Regions from separate parts of the Clostridium sp. CM036 genome, predicted to be linked through region 2. Evidence: riboswitches for the same ligand, from Rfam matches in the RefSeq annotation. Region 2 holds a riboswitch; the other holds the start of a gene.
What was found. A riboswitch is a leader RNA that binds a small molecule or an ion and turns the genes downstream of it on or off. The one in region 2 is predicted to bind FMN.
Positions count from the first base shown of each region.

Region 1 (9,617 bases), 1.3 Mb from region 2:
CTCCTTCAGAAAAAATTCATAATTATTATTTGATTATATCTTTGCCGAACCATTTCTTTGATATAGTATTGGCAGTTCCATCATTTTGTATTTCATCTAGTTGTTTATTTATTTCTGCAGTAAGGCTTGTATCAGTTTTTCTTATACCTACGCCATAATCTTCTACTCCTAGATTTTCATTAATAACTTTATAATCACCAGGTTTTTTACTAGCATAGTATCTTCCAACTACCTCATCCACTATAACAGCATCAATACGACCAGCGTTTAAATCGAGTAGCGCTTCTGTATTGTTTGAATATTTCTTGGCCTCCTTTAGTGAGTTAGTAAGTAGTGAATCTTTAGCAAGTGCAGCTTCACTGCTGCTACCCATTTGCAAACCTACAATTTTATCAGTTAAATCACTTTTTTTAGAAATAGTTGACTTGTTTTTTACAATAATTGTTTGCTTATTTTGAAGGTATACTTTAGAAAAAGCAATTTGTTCTTTTCTCTTATCTGTTATTGTTAATCCATTCCATATGGCATCAATATCTTTATTGTTTAGACTTAATATAATTCCGTCCCATTCTACTGGTTTAAAGGTTACTTTTACGCCCATTCGCTTGCCTACTTCTTTTGCCATATCAATGTCAAAGCCTACAATTTCACCACTTTTATCTCTAAATCCCATTGGTGGAAAGTTATCATCAAGACCAATTATTAGTTCTTTTTTGTCTTGTATATCTTTTAAAGAATTATCAGCTGTGGGGGTGTTTCCGCAGCCAGATAAAATAGCGGTTGAAAGTATTGCCACAATTAGTAAGTTAAATTTAATTTTCATTATTAACACTCCTTTATGAATTCTATAAATACAATATTACTTTATTACGTTAGTTATGTAAAGCGGTAAATTAAAGATTAATTAACTTATATATAAATATAAAATTATTACAAGATAAAAATTTATAAATTTTTTAGAATAGATGGGAAAATCATAGTAGTATAAATCTCTCTTCCAGTGGAAAATATAAATGAAGAAAGGGGAGTGTTTTAAATGAGTATAAAGCAGAAACTTACTAATGAGCAATTATCTTCAGTAGGAATTAAGAGAACTGATAATGACAAAGATATGCATACGAATGATGTAAATATTAAAAATAATGAAACAAGAAATAAAAAAAACAAATAAATCATTTAAAAGTGTTTATAGCTAATATTTTGATTAATTGTTTATATTTATAAGATTCGCTTGACATTAAAATAACAAAGTGGTATTCTTAAGTTGAAAATTTAATAGATCCTTCAGGGTAGGGTTAAATTCCCAACCGGCGGTATAGCCCGCGAGCCGAAAGGTAGATCTGGTTTAATTCCAGAGCCGACAGTAAAGTCTGGATGAGAGAAGGAGAATAATGATAAATATAGGAGATTTTCATTTATTAACTATGAAAAATAGTTAATACTGCTTTTATATTTTATTGTGAATATATTTAGTGAACAGCACCGGTAGGTGATGATTTAACTAGATATATAATTAGCTTATTGAGCCCTGAAAACTTTGTTTTCAGGGCTTTTATTATTTTAGCCACATATATGATTTTATTTGATCAAAGTTATGCATACTAAGAGAGAAATATTTATGAAGATTGGCACCAGAATTATAGAATTAGGGGTGATAAATTGGATAATTATTATATGAGAAGAGCACTTGAATTATCTAAAAAAGCGGTGGGGTTTGTAAATCCTAATCCATTGGTTGGCGCTGTTATTGTAAAAGATAATAGGATAATCGGTGAGGGGTATCATGAATATTTTGGTGGACCACATGCAGAAGTAAATGCTTTTAAAAATGCCAAAGAAAATGTAGAAGGTGCAACAATGTATGTAACTTTAGAGCCTTGCGCACACTATGGTAAAACGCCACCTTGCGCTGATGCTATAGTGCAAAATAAAATATCTAAAGTGGTAATTGGAATGATAGACCCTAACCCATTAGTTGCAGGGAAGGGAATAGAAATTCTAAGAAGTAGTGGCATAGAAGTAACTACGGGCATAATGGAAACTGAAATAAAGAAAACAAATGAAATATTTGTAAAATACATAACTCATAAAAAGCCATTTTGCATCATGAAAACTGCTATGACAATAGACGGAAAAATAGCAACTTCTATTGGTGAGTCAAAGTGGATAAGTAATGAAAAATCTAGAGCGTATGTGCATGAATTAAGGCATATGGTAACTGGAATTATGGTGGGAATTGGAACTGTCCTAAGTGATGATCCAGAACTTACTACAAGAAGAGAATGCATAATTAGCAAAAACCCAATAAGGATAATTATAGATAGCACAGCAAAAATACCAATAGATGCAAAGGTGTTAAAATGTGATGAAAAAACAAAAACTATTGTCGTTACAACAAAATTTGCGAAAGAGACAAAAATTGAAGCTATTAAACAAAAAGGCGCACAAGTTATTATAACGCCAAGTAAAAATAACCGAGTGAATTTAAACTATTTAATGAGAGTACTAGGTGATATGGGGATAGATAGTATTTTGATTGAGGGTGGCAGTACTCTAAATTATGCTGCATTAGAAGAAGGCATCGTTGATAAGGTTATTACTTTTATTTCCCCGAAAATATTCGGCGGAACAACAGGTAAGACTCCAGTAGGAGGACAGGGAATAGAACATGTAAGTGATGCTATATTGCTTACGGATACTGAAGTAACTAGATTTAACGAGGACATTATGATAGAAGGGTACGTGAATAGATGTTTACAGGGTTAATTGAGGAAATTGGAGAAATAAAGTCTATAGAAAAAGGTGCGAGGTCTGCGAGAATTACCATAAAAGCTACAAAGGTTATATGTGGAATAAAGATTGGTGACAGTATTAGCACAAATGGAGTGTGCCTTACCGTAACAGAATTTAATAAAAATAGCTTCAGTGTAGATGTAATGGCGGAGACTATAAGAAGTAGTAATTTAGGGAAATTGAAATCTGGTTCTCATGTCAATTTGGAAAGGGCATTAATGGCTAGTGATAGGTTAGGAGGCCATATAGTAAGTGGACATATTGACGGAATAGGAACTATTGTAGATTTTTGCATCGAAGAAAATGCCACTTGGGTGTCTGTAGAAACTACAGTGGATATATTAAAGTATATTGTACATAAAGGATCGATTGCAATTGACGGTATTAGTTTAACTGTAGCATATGTTGATGAAAACATTTTCAAAGTATCAATTATACCTCATACAAGAGGTGAAACTACTTTAATTAGTAAAAAAGTAGGTGACGAGGTTAACCTTGAAAGTGATATGATGGCGAAGTATATTGAAAAACTGCTTAAATATGGTGAAGCTCCAGAAAAAAAGAAATCTATTGGTATGGATTTTCTCGAAAAAAATGGATTTGTATAAGCAATCAGTTGTAGACACAGCAAATAACATTACATCGCCAAAAGTGATGATTACAGCACAAAGTGATAATTAAGGGGTGGAAAAATGTATAAATTTAATACTATTGAAGAAGCTTTAGAAGATATTAAAAATGGAAAAATGGTTGTTGTGGTAGATGATGAAGATAGGGAAAATGAAGGAGATTTAATTATAGCAGCCGAGAAAGCTACTCAGGAAAACATAAATTTTATGGCTAGGTATGCACGTGGACTTATATGCATGCCTATAGTTAAAGATAGATTAGATAAGTTAAATATAAATCAGATGGTGGTAAATAATACTGATGTGCATGGAACAGCATTTTCTGTTTCTATTGATGCTGTAACTACCACTACAGGAATATCAGCTGCAGAGAGGGCAACTACTATATTAAAGGTGATAGATTCGGAGGCTTCATCAAAAGATTTCAATAGACCAGGCCATGTATTTCCTCTAGCAGCAAGAGAGGGTGGCGTATTAAATAGGGGCGGTCATACAGAGGCTGCTGTTGATTTAGCAAGACTTGCAGGGTTATATCCTGCAGGTGTGATTTGTGAAATTATGAATGAAGATGGATCAATGGCTAGGGTACCAGAGCTTATGGATTATGTGAAAAAACATGATTTAAAAATGATTACCATAGTAGATTTAATTGCTTACAGGAGAAAAACTGAATGCCTTGTAGAAATGGTTACGGAGGCACAAATGCCAACTAGATATGGTGAATTTACTATCTATGGATTTGTTAATAAGATAAATGGAGAGCATCATGTAGCATTAGTCAAAGGTGATGTAAGAAGTAGTGAATCTGTACTTGTTAGGGTGCACTCTGAGTGTCTTACTGGAGATGCACTAGGCTCTATGAGATGTGATTGTGGAGAACAATATGATGCGGCCATGAAAGCAATAGCAAAAGAGAAAAATGGAATATTGCTTTATATGAGGCAGGAAGGACGTGGAATAGGGTTAATTAATAAGCTAAAGGCATACAATCTTCAAGATAAAGGAATGGATACCGCAGAAGCAAATGTAGCTTTAGGTTTCCCTGTAGACATGAGAGATTATGGCATTGGAGCTCAGATATTGGAACTATTAGGTGCTACAAAAATAAGACTCATGACTAACAATCCTAAAAAAATAACAGGAATTTCAGGCTATGGTATTGACATAGTTGATAGAGTGCCAATAGTTATGAATCACAATGAAAAAGATAAGTTTTATTTGCAAACTAAAAGAGAAAAAATGGGACATTTACTTGACCCTGAACGAGTATAAGTGTTAAGCACATTCAAGTAAACAATATGATATTAAATTAATAGGAGGAATAGAAATGATAACGTATGAAGGTAAATTAATAGCAGAAGGTTTAAAATTTGGGATTATAGTAGCAAGATTTAATGAATTTATAGGTGGAAAATTATTAACGGGAGCACTAGATGGTTTAAAACGTCACGGAGTTACAGAAGAAAATGTTGAAATTGCATGGGTGCCTGGTGCATTTGAAATACCTCTAGTTGCAAAAAAAATGGCTAAGTCTGGTAAGTATGATGGTGTGATATGTTTAGGAGCAGTAATAAGAGGCGCTACATCTCATTATGAATATGTATCTGGTGAGGTAACTAAGGGAATTGCATCTGTATCACTCGAAACAGGAGTTCCAATTATTTTTGGAATTCTTACTACTGAGAATATCGAGCAAGCTATTGAAAGAGCGGGTACAAAAGCAGGTAATAAAGGGTATGATGCTGCAGTAACTGCAATAGAAATGGCAAATTTATTAAAAGAAATTTAAAATAATAGAACAAAAAAATTCTCCTGCGTGCATTGCAAACGAACTTAAAACTGGAAATTCGATTAAGAAATTCTAAATCAAATTTAATAGTTTATACGTTTCTTATTGCAAGTCACTTCGGAGAAATTCCAAAGTTGCTATTCAGCTGATTTTTAGGTACTACTTTGGGTATTCATTAGGGGTTCATAACAATTATTAACTGTTATGCACCCCTAGACTTTTTTCGCTTTCATCTATACTTATGATATACTATTCTTAAAGATAAGTAGAATGGGGGTAGTCCAAATGGGTATAGGCGATAGTGTATTTACTATTATATTTATTATGATGGGTGCATCGGCTGTTGTTTCTGGTTTGAATTTTGAGAAGAAGCAGGGGAAAAAATATAAGGGCGAAAATTTAGATGAATATATAAAACTAAATAAGCTTGTTTTAATTTCAATGGGAGGAATGATTCTAATTGGTACTTTCCTCGGACAAGGGTTACCTTTATTAAAAAATGTAATAACAAATATAACAATTGGAAGTTTATTTCTCATATGGATTGTTTATTCGGTAGTATCCAAAAAGAAATTTTCAACCAAAAAATAATAAACAGAATGGAAGGTTGCGGACTTCCATTCTGTTTTTAATTTTTTAGATTAAAATATTATATTTCAATGTGCTCTGGTTTTAGCTTGTAAACCACATCTTTTCTTTCTAGCATTATATTAATTTTTTCTTTTAATGCATCATCGTCTAGAATTTTTAGGAGTAGTTCTTTAGTAGGGTTTATTACTGTAGGGTTACTAATTAACTTTAACATAGAGTAATCTCCGGAAGTATCTCCATAAGCATAACTTTGATCCAAATCAATATTATATTTACAAACAAAATGTTCTATGGCGGCATGCTTACTAACACTATCCCACATAGGAATAATAGCACCAGTGTAAATATTATCTTTATTCAATTGATACTTTGTTCCTATATAATCATCAAACCCGTATTTTATAGACATTTCGCGTACAAGTTCTATTGGACTGCCTGATACAGTGATAATGATATGACCCTGGCTCTTATGCCATTTAATTCTATCACGGGTGTAGGTATAAACCCTATCCCCTTTTTGCTTTACAATTTGCTTAGCAATAAACTCAATTTGACACTTATGAAGTCCAATTATGGCCTCGGTATAAATATCAGCCATTTTAAGCAGGTAATTATCATAATTTCCTATTCGCTTATCCCATTTAACATAATAGGGTTTTACTTCTTTGTACCATTTATCATTTTCTATTATTTCGCTTTTAATCAATTTTTTGAATACCTCACTAATTAAACTATCTCTATAGAGAGTACCATCAATATCAAAGAAAGCAGCTATTCTTTTTTTCAAAGTGATCACCTCCAACATCGGTATAATATAATTATTTTAAGAAATTTAAGAAATTTAAGAAATTTATAATTAGCTATTCGGGAAATATTATTCTTTTTTCAGTGATTATGAAATCCAATGGCACATCATATTCACCAGTGGGCACTTTATCAACTATTTGATAGTCATAGGCTATGCCTATAGTAGGAGTAAGTTTCGTCTTTTTAGGTAAAAATCTATCATAATAACCAGCACCAAAACCTATCCTATTGCAATGTTTATCAAATACTACGCCGGGAACTATTATTAAATCTATATCCTCAATATTAACTTTATCTAATGAGTCATGTTTTGGCTCCATAACACCAATACTAGATTTAGAAAGATCAGTAGTAAGATTATTTATTTTAAAAGGTATTATTTCTCGCTTAGATTGTATGCAATAGGGTGCAATTACTGTTTTACCGTTATCCAAACACCACTTAGCAAGAGGATAGGTATCAACTTCTTTATTGAAACTTAGGTATAACATGATATTTTTGCAATTTATAAATTCAGGTAACTCCATAATTGTGCCTATAATTTTATTGCTAAAATTACTTACATCTTGAATCTTCATACTTTTTCTTTGATGTAGCATATTTTTTCTTAAAGTATCTTTAAGATTATCTTCCATAAGTACCCTCCCCTAGAAATTATTTAAATATTATACTATAAAATTTAAATTAGTATAACATATGTTTATCATATATGCAATTTATAGAATTATATAAGTTTATATTATTTTAGATAACCAATCTTAAGCAAAATAACACTTCCATAAGTCTCAAGTAATGCATTAATACATTAAAAATTATAAATTGGGAAGTCTATAATTATAATATTAAAGATGCAGGAGTATTAAAAAATACTAGGTATCTTTAAGAAATATAAGGAGGAATATTCATGGACAATTCAAAAATAAGAGAAGTTAATGGAATAGACCACGTTGGAGATGTGCCAAGTGCAAAGAAAGGAATCGTAGATTTTCTTTCAGGTGAGGACAGATATAAAGACTCTATCCCACAGGATAGGCTTAATTCTTACAAAAAAGGTCGTGAAATAGCAGTAGAAATAGAGAATATTTTAAATGGGGATCAAAGGGATCAAAGGGATTATTAGAATTAAATAAATTTAATATTATTCAAAAATGGGTATAGAGTTTTAATTCTATACCTTTATTCTTTATAATGCAGTTTAAATTGATAAAGTTGAAAAATGATTGTAGCTTTCTGAAAAGTCTGATATTATTATATCTGTAATAGTGTTTGTAAAATTACAAAGACATAAAGAACTTTTTACGTGTTTTTATGGATATTTCAAGTAATATAGGGAGGTTATTTTAAATACATATATGCTATAATATATATTGTATTTAAAAACAATCTAGGGGTGGTGATGTACCATAAAAGGTTCACGTAAAACATGTCGTATACTGTTATTATTGTCTATTTCAATACTTTTAACATCTTGCAAAGGTAATACAAAACCTGTTGAAAAAGAGACCTACCTAATGGGCACAATTGTTCAATTAAAGGTATATGGTGGAAACGCAGAAAAAGCAACCGAGAAAGCATTAAAGAGGGTAAATGATATAGAAGATAAAATGTCTGTTAATATTGAAACTTCTGAAATTACAAAATTAAATGCTAAATCTGGAATTTCAGGTGAGAAACTTAGCGCCGATACATATTACGTAATAAAAGAAGCTGTTAAATATGGTAGATTAACTGGAGGTGCTCTTGATGTAACTATAGAACCAATTGTAAAGCTATGGGGTATAGGTACTGACAAGGAGAGAGTTCCAACAAAAAATGAAATTGATGAAAAATTAAAGCTAGTTGATTATAATGATATTATTCTGGATGAAAAAAATTCAACTATCAAGTTAAGGCGAGCGAGCCAAGCTATAGATTTGGGCGCTATAGCAAAGGGATATACGGCTGATGAAATAAAGAAGGTTTTAATAGATAATAAGATTAGCAGTGCGCTTATAAATTTAGGTGGTAATGTTTATGCTGTAGGAAGCAAACCAGACGGAACTAGCTGGAATATAGGAATACAAAATCCATTAGATACGCGTGGAGAATACTTAGGAACTGTTAGTTTTACTGATAAATCCGTGGTTACATCAGGCAATTATGAGAGATATTTTATAAAGGATGGTGTGCGGTATCATCATATATTTGATCCTAAAACTGGGTATCCAGCAGATAAAGGTATCATAAGTACAACTATAGTATCGGATAAATCAATTGATGGAGATGCACTATCTACAAGTACTTATATCATGGGACTTGAAAAAGGGATTAAATTGATAGAGTCTATTAAAGGTGTAGATGCTATTTTTGTTACCTCGGATAAAAAAATATATGTTACATCAGGCCTTAAAGATAGTTTTAACCTAACGAACAAGGAGTTTATTTATGAAAAAGGGCGATAAAATAGTTTTCATAATACTTTTAATTATTGTAGTAATATCTTTTAGTGTAGCTTTAATATACAAAATCGCAATCAAGGGGTCAGAAAATATTGCAGTTATTAAAAGCGCCGGTACAGTGATTAGAACTATTGATTTAAATAAGGTAAAAGAGCCACAAGAGTTTACTATAAAAACAAAAGATGGCCATTATAATACCATACTAGTTACTCATGATGGTGTTAAGGTAAAAGATTCTGATTGTGCACATAAAGAGTGTGTTAAAAGTGGAAGTATATCAGAGCCAGGTGGGATGATTGTATGTTTACCTAATAAACTTATGATTAGTATTGAAGGCGAAGCAAATAAAGGTATTGATGGTGGGACTTTTTAAATTAAAAAATGTAGGTGAAAATATGGGAAAGACTAAAAGAATGGTTTTACTCAGTATGTTAGTTGCAATAGCATTAGTTATTTATTTAATTGAGGCCCAGATTCCAGTGCTATTTCCAGGAATAAAATTAGGGCTTGCTAATTCTATATCGTTAGTTGCATTAATATTACTAGGGTGGAAAGAAGCATTTTTAATAA
Region 1 covers NZ_CM143652.1:3,649,152-3,658,768, forward strand. Annotated here, with positions in the region: gene ACWJKE_RS17295 (amino acid ABC transporter substrate-binding protein) at 26-823, opposite strand; gene ACWJKE_RS17300 (hypothetical protein) at 1,037-1,171, shown strand; FMN riboswitch at 1,277-1,390, shown strand; gene ribD (bifunctional diaminohydroxyphosphoribosylaminopyrimidine deaminase/5-amino-6-(5-phosphoribosylamino)uracil reductase RibD) at 1,660-2,766, shown strand; gene ACWJKE_RS17310 (riboflavin synthase) at 2,751-3,401, shown strand; gene ACWJKE_RS17315 (bifunctional 3,4-dihydroxy-2-butanone-4-phosphate synthase/GTP cyclohydrolase II) at 3,486-4,694, shown strand; gene ribH (6,7-dimethyl-8-ribityllumazine synthase) at 4,750-5,211, shown strand; gene ACWJKE_RS17325 (hypothetical protein) at 5,497-5,802, shown strand; gene ACWJKE_RS17330 (HAD-IB family hydrolase) at 5,861-6,607, opposite strand; gene ACWJKE_RS17335 (5-formyltetrahydrofolate cyclo-ligase) at 6,663-7,244, opposite strand; gene ACWJKE_RS17340 (hypothetical protein) at 7,514-7,729, shown strand; gene ACWJKE_RS17345 (FAD:protein FMN transferase) at 8,052-9,050, shown strand; gene ACWJKE_RS17350 (NusG domain II-containing protein) at 9,034-9,420, shown strand; gene ACWJKE_RS17355 (Gx transporter family protein) at 9,443-9,617, shown strand, end outside.
Region 1: it holds a riboswitch for FMN, as region 2 does, so the genes downstream of both, ribD (bifunctional diaminohydroxyphosphoribosylaminopyrimidine deaminase/5-amino-6-(5-phosphoribosylamino)uracil reductase RibD) here and ACWJKE_RS11315 (ECF transporter S component) in region 2, are expected to answer to the same signal.

Region 2 (9,617 bases):
TTTCTGTAGTTTCTCCAATTACTACTCCCGTCCCATGATCTATAAATAATCCTTTTCCTATTTTAGCCCCTGGATGAATTTCTATTCCAGTAAAAAACCTAGCTAATTGAGATATAGATCTAGATATAAAATAGATTTTATGATTATATAATAAATGAGCTATTCTATATATTATTATAGCATGGATAGACGGATATAATAATATTACTTCTACCCAATTCTTAGCTGCTGGATCCTTTTCTAATACATTATTAATTTCGTATCCTAGCAATTTAAACATTTTAAACATATGATAATTCCCTCCTATAGAATTATATTTTGTGAATATCGAAATTCATATTCTTAGATATAAATTTCCATATATGTTAACCCACAGACTACTTATCTATAGAGTAGAAATAAATATTTTCACCTTGTTAAATCATCTCCTGCGGAGCTGCACCATCTTAGTAGAAGATAAATTAACGACTTCAAAAGGAGATTTATGCCCCCACTGAAGTTTTCTATTTGTTAGGGTAGTAACTCCCACTTATAGAAGTGGGAGACTTTCCTTTTGAAATGTCGTTAAAAATTTAATCATAGATTCCCATTGAAATATATTTTTCTCCTCCGTCAGGTGCAACAGTTACAATCTTTCTACCCTTGCCTACTTTACTCGCAATTTTCATAGCTGCTGCGATATTAGCCCCTGCTGAAATCCCTACTAATATGCCTTCTTCTTTAGCTATTCTTTTTGCTATTTCAAAAGCCTCTTCATCAGAAATTTTTATTATTTCATCAACTACACTACTATCATAGATATCTGGCACAAAACCTGCTCCTATTCCTTGTATTTTATGAGGTCCAGGTTCCCCTCCTGATAATACGGGAGAGTTTTCTGGTTCAACCGCAACTACTTTAATTCCAAGTTTAGCTTCTTTTAATCTTCTTCCTATCCCAGCAATTGTTCCTCCAGTTCCTACTCCAGCTACAAAAATATCTACGTCCTCTACATCTCTAATAATTTCTTCTGCAGTAGTATCATAATGTTTTTCTGGATTTGCTAAATTAATAAATTGTTGTGGCATAAAAAAGCTAGAATTTCCCTCCGCTATTTCTTTTGCCTTATTTATAGCACCCTTCATCCCTTTTATCCCATCTGTAAGTACAAGTTGTGCTCCATAAGACTTAATCAAATTGCGTCTTTCAACACTCATGCTATCTGGCATAACAATAATTACTTCATACCCTTTAATTCTTCCAATCATAGCCAAAGCTATTCCCATATTTCCACTGGTTGGTTCAACTATAGTAAATCCTTCTTTTAATATTCCTAGTTTTTCAGCTTTCTCTATCATTCCAAGGGCAGCTCTATCTTTAATACTTCCAGCTGGATTGTATTTTTCTAATTTCACAAAAATATCAGCCATATCACCCTCAACTAATTTATTTAATTTTAGAACCGGTGTTGCTCCTATCATATCTAAAACATTGTTATACATCATAATAATATCCCTCCAATTTTAAAATAAGTAATCTACCTTCAAAAGCTATCTATATTCCTGCATCCTTAGTATTTTAAATAAAAATCATCACGTATATAATTATATTTTTAATATTTCAAAAGTTTTTGGGTACAAAAAAAACTCCCTCTAATTTAGAGACGAAGTTTTACTTCGTGGTCCACTCTAAGTTATAACCACTAAATTGATTATAAAGCCACTTTTTCAAGCACAGCGCTATGCTCTATCACTATAACGGGTGAATCCCGATGCAGCCTACCAAAGACACATTCATGTGACTTTTTCGGTGCATAACTCCAAAGGGCACTTCATATAAGTCGACCATAAGAATCCTCTCAGCTTTAGACTCTCTCTCTGTAAATTCTTCTTATATTACTTTCCTTCTTCTAAGTATTTCCTAGTATTTCAGTATGAATTACTTTTCTTTATTATATTCTTAACATCAAAATATGTCAATACTATTTTTTTGTTTTTATGTCATTATTTTTCACGTTTATATTTACACAAATAAAAAAAACCATTAAAATAAGCTAACAGTTTTAAATTCACTTATATTGGTAAACCATAAAAGTTTACGTACTAGATGTTAGAATTCTTTATGTATTGCGAAGTGCTAATACCTATGTTATAACTTTGCTTTACCACATTTTCAGAAGAATCATAACCAATAGCTACGCTTCCGCAGGCAAAGACGCCGGCTATATTAGTTTGTGAACTTTCATTTAATTCAATTTTCCCTGTTGATTCATTAATTAGTATTTCTACTTGTTTTGCTAATTCATTGTCCGGATATAAGTTTACAGATAATAGTAACGCATCACAAGAAATATATTCCTCACTATCTTTAATAACTTCATTATTTTTATTAATTTTTACTAAAGTTATCCCCTCAAGCCTTGTTTTGCCTTTGATATCCGCCACCTTCTGTTTTATTTTTAAAGGTATATTAAAATCATTCAGGGAATCAATGAGTTTTTTGTCAGTTGCCTCAATAAAATCTTTACTTTCAACTACAGCTTTAACATTAGCTCCTTCAATTGCTAGCCTACTTGCTACTGTTAATGCAATATCTCCTGTACCCAATATAACTATTTCTTTTCCTGGCATATATCCTTCTATATTTATAAATTTCTGTGCACACCCCACCGTGTATATACCTGCACATCTACTACCTGGCAGATTCAAAAATCCTCTTGGCCTTTCTCTACACCCGGTCGCAATTATTATAGCTTTCGCTCCAATTTTAAAAATCCCATCACACGCATTCACTGCATTAATTTCTTTAGTATTACTTAAATCTAAAACAGTAGTATTTAATTTATATGAAATACCCAATTTATTAACTTTATCTATAAATTTCTGCACAAACTCCGGTCCTGTCAATTCTTCACTAAAAATATTCTTGCCAAATCCATTATGAATACACTGATTTATTGTTCCGCCTAATTGATTTTCTCTTTCTAAAATCAAAATTCTACATTTATAGTGCTCTTTAGCTGAAATAGCTGCTGCAAGGCCTGCTGTACCTCCCCCAATTACTACTATGTCATATAGTTGCATTACATACCCTCCAGTTTTTTTCAGATGCCTAACATTAAAATTTAATGATTCATTATAATGCATATTTAAATAAGTAACGTAAAAACCCGTGAAAATAATTTCACAGGTTTTATTTGGCAGGGGTAGTAGGACTCGAACCTACAACCAATGGTTTTGGAGACCACTACTCTACCAATTGAGCCATACCCCTTTATTAACTTTTAAAATGCAAAAATGTAAAAATGTAAAAATGGCAGGGGTAGTAGGACTCGAACCTACAACCAATGGTTTTGGAGACCACTACTCTACCAATTGAGCCATACCCCTAAAATACATCTGAATTATATCACGTGTTATAAATAAATGCAAGATTTTTTTATATTTTAATCTCTTAGGAAACACTGAGGCCTTTTCTTTTTCTATGTTTTAGGATAAAATATTTAGTGAGGTGAAACTTATGGAATACATAGTAACTACAGTAGACGAAACTTATAAAATAGGCGAATTAATAGGTTCACATGTAAATTCAGGGGACATAGTTTGCTTAATTGGTGACTTAGGCACTGGCAAAACTCATTTAACAAAAGGAATTGCAAAAGGCTTAGATATAAAAGATCATATCACAAGCCCTACATTTACAATTGTAAATGAATATACAGGTCGCTTGAAATTATATCATTTTGATGTCTACAGGGTAAATGACCCTGACGAAATAGCAGCTATAGGCTTTGATGAATATATATTTAGTGATGGCGTTAGTATTATTGAGTGGGCTAATTATATTGAAGAACTGATTCCACCCAATAATTTATCCATTACCATAGAAAAACTTCCTAGATTGGGAGATGATTTCAGAAAGATCAACATCCGATATTCTGATAAAAGATATGATTATATAAAGGAGATAAAACTATGAAGATTTTAAGTCTGGATTCTGCTACACAATCAGCAACTTGTGCTATCCTTGACGATAACAAAGTTCTTGGTGAAATAACTTTTAATTATAAAAAACAACATTCTCAAATACTTATGCCTATAATTGATGAATTATTAAAAAATACAGGAATAACCATAAGTGATATTGATGCCTTTGTAGCATCAAAGGGGCCCGGTTCCTTTACAGGCCTTAGAATAGGGATGGCTACCATTAAGGGGTTAAGCCAAGGCTCAAAAAAGCCTTTTGTAACTGTATCTACCTTAGATTCTTTAGCATATAACTTAGCATATACAGATGGAATTATTTGTCCTTTGCTAGATGCTTTAAGAGATAATGTTTATACTGCCTTATATACTTTTAATAATTACGAGCTCACCCGCATCAGTGACTATATTAATATTTCCTTAGATGAATTAATAAATATGCTTAAAGAGAAAAATTGCAATATTTCCTTTGTAGGAGATGGAACTTTCAAATTCAAAGAAAAACTTATAGCAAATTTACCTAAAGCCAATTTTGCTCCAGCGCATTTAAACTTAGCTAAGGCTTCATCCCTAGGCGAATTAGGGCTCAACCTTTTATCTAATGGAACATTCGATGATATATACTCGTCAGTGCCTATTTACCTTAGGCAGCCGCAAGCTGAGAGGGAGTACGAAGAAAAGATGAGGCAAATAAAAAATGAATAGCGATTTTAAAATTTGCCCAATGGACGCATCATCTATTAAATCCATACTCAATATTAGCGAGTTAAGCTTTCCTATTTCATGGAGCTACGAATCACTCCAAAGTGAACTAGATAATAAATTTGCTAAATATGTTGTATTAAAAAAGGGCAATTCTATAGTAGGTTATGGAGGAATGTGGCTAATTATAGATGAAGCCCATGTTACTAATGTTGCAATTCACCCTGATGCCCGTGGTCATGGCGGCGGCGACCTCATCGTGGAAGCCTTATTTAAAATTTGCAGGAAACTAAAAGTTACAGCAATAACCTTAGAGGTTAGAAGTTCAAATTTCGCTGCTATAAACTTATATCAAAAGTATGGCTTTGAAAATGAAGGCATTAGACGTCATTATTATGAAGATAACGGGGAAGATGCAGTAATTATGTGGAATCGACACCTATAGCAGATAGCGTAAAAAGACTAGCTCTTGCCAGTCTTTTTTTATTCTCTACTAAAAATTTAGCAAGCATGAGAATAAAATGGTATAATGTGGGTGAACTGTTTAAAATATATTAGAGTAAGGGGTAATATTTATGACCAAAAAAATTATATTAGCACTATTTTTTGCATTACTATTGGTTGGATGCAATTCCTTAGCTAGTCCAACTTCCAGTAAAAGCACAATAGTTTCAGATGATTCTCAGAGTAAATCACCAAAACCAGTAGATAATTCATCTAACATCCCACGCTTATCAACAACGCTTAAAGATCCGATTGTTAGAACATTTGATCAAACTGAAGGTGTGTCAAAAAAAATACCAATATTGATGTATCATCATCTACTAAAGAAAAAAGAAAACACATTTACAAATAATGGTGTAGTATTAAATCTTGAAAATTTTCAGCAACAAATGGACTACTTATACACTAATAAATACACTACAATAAATCTAGCTGAATTAGAACAGTGGCTTTTAGGGAATTTGGAACTACCTAAAAAATCAGTATGTATAACATTTGATGATGGATATTTAAGTAGCTACATTTATGCCTATCCTATTTTGAAGAAATATAATTTTAAAGCTGCACAATTTTTAATTACATCTTATGTCAAGGATAATAGTGTTGAATTTAATCCTAAAACACAACAATTCTTAAGTTGGAAAAATATTTCTGAAACTACTGATGTATTTGAATATTCAAACCATACCCATAATTTACATAAAACAGAGAATAACAAGGGTTATTTAATTACAAAACCTTTAGATTATGTAAAAAAAGATTTAATAAAAAATACGGAACTAACCGGCAGCCATTATCTATCTTATCCTTATGGACACCATAACGATGATGTATTAACCCTTCTGCCTAAAATAGGAATACGAATGGCTGTTACTGTTAATAATGGAAGCGTAAAGAGAGGAGATTCTTTACTAGAGCTAAATAGATATGGAATATATCCTAAAACATCCATATCTACATTTAAAAGCATGGTTAATTGTGAATGGTGAACAATAAAACTAAAGGATGGCTTCTGCATTGTGCAGAAGTCATCCTTTAGTTTGTTAATACCCTTTTTTTAAAATCTTTGAAATAAGTCCCTATTTATATACCAGTGTTTTTTATATTTTTTGTTCTCTACTTTTGTATTCTCTCTCCATATTCTCTTTATGAAGTATAGGCGAAACACTCTTATATAAAGCTAAGGTCATTGCTGATAATACCATTCCTTTAAGTAAATTAAAAGGAATAATTGACCAAATAATGAAAGAATTCAAATCGACAATGTTATGATTTATTTTTGATCCCATTTCTATAACGCTAGCTACTGGGAATCCTAATACTTTTTCATATAAAGGTAAAACAACAAAATAGTTTAATATCCCTGCAAAAATCGACATACAAATTACTCCTATTAATAATCCAGCAATAGCCCCACCTTTGCTTTTGCGGGCCTTGTAAATATATCCCGATACTAATACTAAACATGAACCCACTAGAAAATTTGCTACTTCTCCAACGAAGGCTGTTTTAGTAGCTAGCATTCCATGTAATATATTTTTAAAGAGTTCAATAACTACTCCCGCTATTGGTCCTAATGCAAAGGCCCCTAAAAGTGCTGGCAGGTCGCTGATGTCAATTTTTAAGAAATCAGGGAAAATCGGTATTGGTAACTCAATGTACATCAAAAGAAAAGCCATAACAGATAAAAGTGATATTTTGATTAGTTTAACAAGTTTTTCGTCTCTCATTTTTAGTGCCCCCTAATTAACTATATCTCCTAGGGATGGATATAATACAAGCCCTGACATAGTACTATGCCAGGGCAAATTTATATATATATCACATCTTCTTTTATCCAGACTATACTGTCGGCTTCGGAATCAAATCATCACCCAAGGGTGCTGTCTTAACGACTTCGGAAGGAAAACTCTCTTCCAAAATGTCGTTAAACCGAATCAGCCTTACGGCTCGCGGGCTTTACCGCCGGTGGGGAAATTAGCCCCGCCCTGAAGATTATTAAATTTTATTTTATAATTTAATTATATATAAATACAGTAAAATAAGCAACATATTAATTAATTATTTTTCATTGATAATGATATTCTTTTTCTTTTCTCATCAACTTCTATCACACTAACTTCTACTATATCGCCAACCTTAACCACATCCAATGGATGCTTTACAAATTTATCTGATAACTGGCTTATATGCACTAACCCATCCTGATGAACTCCAATATCAACAAAAGCTCCAAAGTCAGACACATTTCTAACAGTACCCATAAGTTTCATTCCCGGTTTAAGATGGGACATTTGAACTACACCCGTTTTTAATATCGGCTTCGGTAGTTCTTCTCTTGGATCTCTACCAGGCTTTTTAATTTCTTTAATAATGTCTCTAAGAGTTGGAACACCTATCTCCAATATTTGTGCAAGCTCATCCATATTAATATTAATATCTTTTAGTCTATCATCCAAATCTTTAAAGTTTAAAGATTTAAGATCTTCTCTTGTGTACCTTAAAAAATCCAATAATTTTTTAGTAGCATTATACGTTTCTGGATGAATTGAGGTGTTATCTAAAAATTCATTACTCTCCATAACCCTTAAAAATCCTGCACATTGCTCATATGCTTTTGCTCCTAATCTTTTCACTTTTAATAATTCTTTTCTAGTTTTGAACTTACCATTTTCTTCTCTATACGCTACAATATTTTGAGCTATAGCAGCATTTATCCCTGATATATAAGCTAATAAAGAGGGTGTTGCAATGTTAAGATCTACGCCAACAGCATTAACACAATCTTCAACTACTCCTTTTAAGGATTCATCGAGTTTTTTAGCTGCTACATCATGTTGGTATTGTCCAACTCCAATAGCTTTCGGGTCAATTTTCACAAGCTCCACTAATGGATCTTGAAGTCTTCGCCCTATAGAAATAGCTCCTCTAATAGATACATCTATATCTGGATATTCTTTAGATGCAAGCTCTGACGCTGAATATACTGAGGCTCCCGCTTCCGAGACTATAACATAGTACAAATCTTTTGAGCATTCATCCTTAAGTTCTTTAATTATCTGCGCTAAAATTTCTTCAGATTCACGACTAGCAGTCCCATTACCGAGTGACACTACTTCTACATTATGCTTAATTACCAATTTTTTAATAATATCTATAGATTTTTGAATACCGTCCTTACTGCCCGCAGTAGCGTATACTGTAGCTATATCTAAAAGCTTACCAGTATCATCAAGCACCGCTATTTTGCACCCTGTTCTAAACCCAGGATCAAATCCAAGCACTACCTTTCCTTTTATAGGTGACTGCATTAAGAGTGCCTTTAAATTAGCTTTAAATATTTCAATAGCGCTAGTTTCACCCTTTTCTGTGAGTCCGGACCTTATTTCTCTCTCAATTGATGGGAATATAAGTCTTTTTACGGAATCACCTATACTTAACTCTATATACTTATCAGTTTCATTATTCCCTTTTAAACATTTAGCTCTTAAGTACTGAGTAATCTTATCATTATCGGCTTTGATTTTCACAGAAAGTATCTTACTATTTTCGCCTCTATTTATAGCAAGAATTCTATGCGGTGGAATAGATTTAACCCCTTCTTTATACTCATAATACATTTCAAATGGAGTAGTGTCATCAGAACCGCCTTTAGTTTCAACATTTCCTTGATTATGCACTAATGCTCTAATCCACTTTCTGTAATCAGCTTCATCTGAAATCATTTCACTAATAATATCCCCAGCACCTTGAAGTGCGTCCGAAGTACTATTTACTGCATTTTCTTCACTTAAGAATTTCTCTGCATACTCATTTATATCACCCTTAAACTCGCCGCATACAATAATTTCAGCTAAAGGTTTAAGCCCTTTTTCTATCGCAATGATAGCTCTAGTTCTTTTCTTAGGCTTAAAGGGTCTATATATATCCTCTATTTCTGTCAATGTCTCGCTTTTTCTTATTGACTCCTCAATTTCCGCGGTTAGTTTTTCTTGATCACCGATAAGACGTACTACATCTGTTTTTCGTTCTTCTAAGTTCCTAAGATATATAAGCCTCTCTGTAAAGTTTCTAAGGATTATATCATCAAGTCCCCCAGTTCTCTCTTTTCTATATCTAGCTATAAAAGGAACTGTATTCCCTTCATCTAATAATTCAATTACACTTTCCGCCTGTTCTTTAGTTATTGAAAATTCTTTAATTAATCTGTTAGTTATATTCCCCATGTTTTTTAGCTATTTTTGCAAGTCACATTTAAATAAATAACAAGCACTATGATACTTTATTTTCATGTACCTAAATAGCTATTCCTCCTCACATAATTTATATTTTAAATTTAATGGACTAAAATCAACATATTTAATCATACCACGAATTCTATCCTCATATCTATACACTATATAGAAATTTTTAGGAGAAATATTCGAAAGGTTAATATGGTCTTGTCTT
Region 2 covers NZ_CM143652.1:2,396,221-2,405,837, forward strand. Annotated here, with positions in the region: gene epsC (serine O-acetyltransferase EpsC) at 1-289, opposite strand, end outside; gene cysK (cysteine synthase A) at 573-1,484, opposite strand; gene ACWJKE_RS11280 (NAD(P)/FAD-dependent oxidoreductase) at 2,082-3,062, opposite strand; tRNA gene ACWJKE_RS11285 (tRNA-Trp) at 3,177-3,252, opposite strand; tRNA gene ACWJKE_RS11290 (tRNA-Trp) at 3,293-3,368, opposite strand; gene tsaE (tRNA (adenosine(37)-N6)-threonylcarbamoyltransferase complex ATPase subunit type 1 TsaE) at 3,499-3,957, shown strand; gene tsaB (tRNA (adenosine(37)-N6)-threonylcarbamoyltransferase complex dimerization subunit type 1 TsaB) at 3,954-4,667, shown strand; gene rimI (ribosomal protein S18-alanine N-acetyltransferase) at 4,660-5,109, shown strand; gene ACWJKE_RS11310 (polysaccharide deacetylase family protein) at 5,240-6,157, shown strand; gene ACWJKE_RS11315 (ECF transporter S component) at 6,269-6,898, opposite strand; FMN riboswitch at 6,990-7,168, opposite strand; gene ACWJKE_RS11320 (Tex family protein) at 7,226-9,394, opposite strand.